2 regions of the Dietzia sp. JS16-p6b genome follow, and region 2 is predicted to be linked to the other one. Evidence: predicted binding sites of a transcription regulator. Region 2 holds the regulator's gene; the other holds the start of a gene.
The links. Region 2 encodes LexA, which represses DNA repair genes until DNA is damaged. Its sites were predicted from a motif close to CGAACANNTGTTCG; they were not measured.
Positions count from the first base shown of each region.

Region 1 (3,206 bases), 860 kb from region 2:
GAGGAACTCGTCGACGTGCAGGTCCACGCCGACCCCCAGCTTCTCGGCCAGATCGATCAGTCTGTGCGTCTCGGCGACACTGTCCGGGGCGATGTGGGGGGCGCCGCCGATGAGGTCGGCCCCGGCCTCCATGGCCGCGCGGACGCAGTCGGCGGGATCGTCGTCGCCCGCCATCGCGACGATCTGCAGGTCCAACTCGTCCGCGAGTTCGTCACGCACCCGGACCAGGGCCCGGATCCCGCGAAGGGGATCACCGTCGTCGTGGAGGTCGACGTGGGTGCGTACCGCCGTGGTGCCGCTGGCGACCAGGCGACGGGCCGCCTCCAGCGCCCGATCATGGATCTCGTCCTCGTCGACCGTGGCGGAGAAGGCCCTCCACGCGTCGATCGCCGCGCCGAGGTCGCACCCCGGCGGCCTGGTCGCACCCCAGCTCAGGGCCTTGTCCAGGTGCGCGTGGGGTTCCGCCGGCGCCGTCAGGGCGAGGTAACCATGACCGTCGATCACTGCCGGGCGGTGAGCCTCGGGGCCGGCCCCGCCCGCCCCCTCGTCATCGTCGGCCCCGTCCACCTCCGTGACGGCGACGACCACACCACCCTCGATGTCCAGATCGACGACCCGGCCGTCGGGCAATCCGACCCCGGTGATGCGGTCAACCCGCCTCGGGCCTGCGGTGCGAGCCCTCCCGTCGTGCGGCCTCGCCGGGGAGGCGTCGCGGCCCGCTGCTACGTCACCACGCTGGCGTGTGAGTGTGTCCACTGACTGGGTTCTCCTGCTCTGCCGGACCGTCCCCGACCGGGTCGGTATGGTGTCCTTGCGCTTTCGCTCAGGACGCGGGATATTGACCTCGTCAATACAGATCAGTGTCACGGGCGGGTGTTTCGACCGGATTACCCCGCCGGATCTGGCCTGTAACCGCTCACAGAGCGCTCGCGGAGAACGGGAGGCACCGGTGTCGGGACTTCGGGAAGACGGTCTGACGCGCCTGGGTTCCCGCATCCGGCATCACCGTCAGCAGCTCGGCCTGACCCTCGTGGAGGTGGCGGGCCACGCCGGCATCTCCCAACCCTTCCTCAGCCAGATCGAGCGAGGCAAGGCCGCCCCGAGCATGTCGACCCTCGAGGGCCTCGCGCACGCCCTGGGCACCACCCAGGCGCACCTGCTGGAAGCGGTCGACTCCGGCGACCAGGCGGCAGGCCGCCCGACGACGACCGACCGGGCAGCGTCCGGCGGCGGCGCCCCGACGACCCCCGACGGCGCGACGAGTCCCGACGGCGCGACGAGTCCCGACGGCGCGACGGCCGCGTCGGCCGCCCAGGTCGACATTCGCCGCGCGTCGGAGGGCGCCATTCTCACCCGCGCGGAGGGCACGGTAGGGGGCCACACCCGACTGCTGCCGGGCGGGCCGAACGACACGCAGTTCCTCGAGTTCGTGGAGACCAATCACGTCCCGGGTCGGTTCTTCGAGCACCCCGGCCGCGAGTGGATCTACGTCACCCGTGGCACCGTCCTGCTCGAGGTGGGCGGGTCGCTGAGCAGATTGGAGCCGGGTGACGTGGCGCGGTATGACGGGACACTCCCCCACCGCTGGTACGTACCCGAGGGCGGCACGGCGTGCCTGATCGTGGTGCGGCCAGGCTGAGGTGTCGGACCCGGCACCCTTCTGACCTGCGGTGCCCTGCAGGGGCCTTGCAGGGCACCGCAGGTCACACGCGCCGGTCGCCGCCCCCGGACAGCATGTCGTACCTCGAACATACGATCGAATCATGACCTCACCCACACCTCGCCTGTCCGACGGCACCGCGCCATGTGACCGCCCCACGCCACATGACGACGCCGACCCTCCTGACACGCTGGTGCCACCTCCTGGATTCACCACTGCGACAGGGCCGGCATCGCCCGTCCTGGTGCCCGAGGCGTTCGCCCGGTGGGATCCCGGCCAGCAGCGTGGCTACCTCACCCAACGAACGATCTACGCGGCCGAAGGGCGGACCCTCGCCTACGCCTACGACTGTGTCCGTTCGGCCGCCGACGGCTTCGCCACCGAGGGCGACCCACACCGCGACCCGTGGGAGGCGGCTGCCACGATGATCGGCGCCTCTATGGCTCTCTCCCGTCACGGGGCATCACGCCTGGTGACCACCGCGGTCGAGCTGACCGAGCGGCTTCCCCGCACCGCGGCGCTTCTGGCGACGGGATGGATAGGGATCCTCGCCGCCCACACCATCGCCGAGGAGACGGCCCTGGTGGCCGATCACCTCATGCCCGACGTTGACCGCCGGATCAGCGAGGGGCTTGCTCCCACCAGGCGCCGGACACACCCGCCGCGGCTGGGGCCGCTGCGCAAGATGCTCCTCAGGACAGTCTCCGCCTGCGATCCGCTGGGTGCTGACGCCCGCGCCGAACAGTCACGACGCGGTCAGGACGTGGAGCTGGTGCCCCTCCGCGACGACCGGGCGATCATCACGGCCACGCTCACCGCCGAGGACGCACTGGAGATCGCGGACCGTGTCGAGGCGCTCGCCCGCACCGCACCGGCGGGCGATCCGCGAACGCTCGGCCAACTTCGCGCGGCCGGACTGCTCGCGCTCAGCCGTGGGTGGAGTTGCCTGCCCGACCCACGAGGGGAACACCCCGGCGACCCGGAGGCCCGGTCCGCGGCGCGTCGGGTGGTCCTCCACGCCTACGACGACGGCAGCCCGGGCAACCGCGGGATCTCCCTCGCCGGATACGGACCGGTCACCGGGCACACCGCGGACGAACTGCAGCGCGACGTCAGGCACCGCGTCACCGAACTCTCCGAACTCGCGGACCCCGATTCCGCCGCCGCCCGACGCCACGCCCCGTCCGAGGCCCTGGCCCATTTCTGCCGTGGACGCGACGGCACCTGTGTGTTCCCCGGTTGCCAGACACCGGCCGAGAAGTCCGACCTCGACCACATCATCCCCTTCGACCACGACCGTCCCGAACGCGGCGGGCACACGACCTGTGACGACCTCGGGAGCCTCTGCCGTTTCCACCACAGGCTCAAGACCGACGGAGTGTGGGCCTACTACCGGGACACCGACGGTTCCTATGTGTGGATCCACGGTCCCCACCATCCGGATCGAGACCCCGGAACCCGTGTCACGACGTATCCCACGGGCCCACTCTCGGACCACGCCGCTCCCCGACGACCCGAGGCGAGCCGGCGTCAGCGGGAGGCCGCC
Region 1 covers NZ_CP024869.1:2,788,274-2,791,479, forward strand. Annotated here, with positions in the region: gene CT688_RS12790 (cytosine deaminase) at 1-756, opposite strand, end outside; gene CT688_RS17365 (helix-turn-helix domain-containing protein) at 950-1,639, shown strand; gene CT688_RS12810 (HNH endonuclease signature motif containing protein) at 1,764-3,206, shown strand, end outside.
Region 1: the regulator LexA is predicted to act here: its motif matches at 1,746-1,759, upstream of CT688_RS12810 (HNH endonuclease signature motif containing protein).

Region 2 (3,206 bases):
GCCGGACCCCGCCACCTACATCGGTTCCGGTAAGGCCAGGACCCTCAAGGACGTCATCGCCGCGACGGGCGCGGACACGGTGATCTGCGACGGTGAACTGACACCCGGCCAGCTCATCGCCCTCGAGAAGGTGGTCAACGTCAAGGTGATCGACCGCACCGCCTTGATCCTCGACATCTTCGCCCAGCACGCCACCAGTCGTGAGGGCAAGGCCCAGGTCTCGCTTGCGCAGATGGAGTACATGCTCCCGCGGCTGCGCGGCTGGGGCGAGGCGCTCTCCCGGCAGGCCGGCGGCAGGGCGGGGAGCAACGGTGGCGTCGGGCTCCGTGGCCCCGGTGAGACGAAGATCGAGACCGACCGCCGTCGGATCAGGGAGCGCACCGCCAGACTCCGCCGGGAGATCAAGGGCATGAAGCAGGCGCGCGACACCAAGCGTCATCGACGGCGCGCGACCCCGGTGCCGTCGATCGCCATCGCCGGGTACACCAACGCCGGCAAGTCGAGTCTGCTCAACCGACTGACGGGCGCGGGAGTGCTGGTCCAGAACGCACTGTTCGCGACCCTGGACCCGACGACCCGGCGCGCCGAGCTCCCCGATGGGCGAGTGGTGGTCTTCACCGACACCGTCGGATTCGTCCGGCACCTCCCGACGCAGCTCGTCGAGGCGTTCCGGTCGACGTTGGAAGAGGTCGTCGATTCCGAGCTCCTCCTGCACGTGGTGGACGGATCTGACACGTTCCCGTTGCGCCAGATCGACGCCGTCCGGACAGTCATCAACGACGTCGTGGAGGAGCAGCACGCCGAGAGGCCCCGCGAACTCGTGGTGATCAACAAGATCGATGTGGCCGACCCCGTCGTGCTGACGGAGCTGCACCACGCGCTACCGGACGCGGTGTTCGTGTCGGCGGCGACGGGTCAGGGTGTCGACGAACTCCTCGAGAGGATCATGGGGGTGGTCGCCTCGGGGGACACGCGGGTCACGCTCGAGATCCCCTTCACGAGGGGAGACGTGGTCTCCCGTGTCCACGCGGAGGGCGCTGTGGTCGCCGAGGATCACACGAAGGACGGAACCCGGATAGAGGTTCGACTCCCCGCCTCAGTGGCGGGAGAACTCGACGAGTATCGCGTCCCCGACCGGCGTGACGGGGTCGCCTGACCAGAGCGCCGTGAGGGTCCGATCTGCCCTGACGCACGTCGCGATCGTGGTTCCCGCCTCGGCCGGGTGAGGTCAGGCGACGCACCATCGGCACAGGCTCAGAGCTTGCGGAAGACGGTCACGACCTTCCCGAGGATCGTCGCGTGCTCTCCGGGGATGGGACGGAACGAGGGGTTGTGGGGCAGGAGCCAGACCCCGGTCGAATCCCTGCGGAACGTCTTGACCGTGGCCTCGCCGTCGATCATCGCCGCCACGATCTCGCCGTTGTCGGCGACATTCTGCCGACGGACCACCACATAGTCGCCGTCACAGATCGCGGCGTCGATCATCGATTCGCCAACAACCCTGAGCATGAACAGGTCTCCTGATCCCACCAGGTCGGAGGGCAGGGGGAATACCTCCTCCACAGCCTGCTCGGCGAGGATCGGACCGCCGGCCGCGATCCGCCCCAGGACCGGGACGTAGACCGGTTCGACGGCTCCGCCGGGCCGTACGTCCTCCTGCGCGGGTGCACGTCGCCCCCGCGATCGCTGACCGGGGACGCCGTGGACGTCGACCGCCCGCGGCTTGTGGGGGTCGCGGGTCAGGAAGCCCTTCTTCTCCAGGGTCCGCAGCTGATGGGCCACGGAGGAGGTGGACTGTAGGCCGACCGCATCACCGATCTCCCGGATGCTCGGCGGATAACCCCTCTCCTTGACGGTGTCGTGGATGTGCAACAGCACGCTCTTCTGGCGTGTCGTCAGGGCCTCGAAGTCTGGTTTGGGCATGCGGCGGTCCCTTCAGCGAATGGGTGTTCGACGTCTCTTTCTGTGTACACCCTACGTCGGACCGGGCGGGGGCGCCACACAGGTGTTCGAAGAATTCGCGCGCAGGTGTCGACTCTGTCGGACCCGCGTGATACAACTCTAGGCACGTTCGGGTTCGAACAGATGTGCACAAGTAGTCACACGAGTGTGCGAATCCGGTTCGCACGGAGTATCGAGTGGGGAGTGGTCATGACCGTCCTGGAAATGCAGCAACGATCGCGTCCGTCCATCCCGTGGACGGAGGTGTGTGCGACCGCGCACGACCGGTTCGATTCACCCAGGGAGGGGACGCGCGTCCCTGCCGAGGTCCCGTCCGTCACCCGCACCCTCGACCGTGGCCGGAAGGTGCCCACGCGGTCGGTGGCACCCGGTCGCCGGGTGAGCGTGCGGACGGCGTCCACGGGTCAGGTCAGGGCGTGCGGGGTGGAGGCGAGACCGGCTGCACCGGTGGTGGACGACGTGCCGACCTGGGCGCTGGTGGTCGGCGGCATCGTCTTCGGAATCCTGATGCTGTTGGCGTTGGCCCTCGTGGGCGGGCCCGCCTACGCGTGACCCACGGCATCGCCTTCTAGAATGGTCCCGGGACGGCGGCCCGTCGCCCTCGCACCGCTGTCGGCTCCGGCCGGTGGACCGGTTCGAACCAGGTCGACGAATGGCGAAGCTGGAATGTACTGCCCCATATGTCACCACGAGGACTCTCGGGTGATCGATTCGCGGTCGGTCGACGAGGGGCAGGCGATACGGCGTCGACGCGAGTGCCCCGAATGCGGACACCGGTTCACCACCCTTGAGACACCGCTGTTGACCGTCCTCAAACGCAACGGCGTGACGGAACGTTTCAGTCGGGACAAAGTGGTCCGCGGCGTGCGCCGCGCCTGCCAGGGGAGGTCGGTCGACGAGGACGCGCTCCGGCGGCTCGCTCAGCAGGTCGAGGATGCGGTCAGGGCCGGCGGGGCGTCCGAGGTTCCCGCTCATGAGATCGGACTGGCCATCCTGGGACCTCTCCAGGATCTCGACGAGGTCGCCTATCTGCGCTTCGCCTCCGTGTACAAGCAGTTCAGTTCCGCAGCAGACTTCGAGCGCGAGATCATCGCACTCAGAGAGCGCCACGCCGCTCACCGGTGAGCGAGGGTTCTTCGTCGTAGCGACGAGCGCGGGCCCGCCGCGCTGAGCCCCGTTCCGCGGCAGTGATCTACTCTCAGACCATGCTCCGGGTGGTTGCGAGCGCGTCACTGTTGGTGCCG
Region 2 covers NZ_CP024869.1:1,924,674-1,927,879, reverse strand. Annotated here, with positions in the region: gene hflX (GTPase HflX) at 1-1,156, shown strand, start outside; gene lexA (transcriptional repressor LexA) at 1,255-1,923, opposite strand; gene CT688_RS08755 (hypothetical protein) at 2,152-2,514, shown strand; gene nrdR (transcriptional regulator NrdR) at 2,629-3,087, shown strand; gene CT688_RS08745 (hypothetical protein) at 3,168-3,206, shown strand, end outside.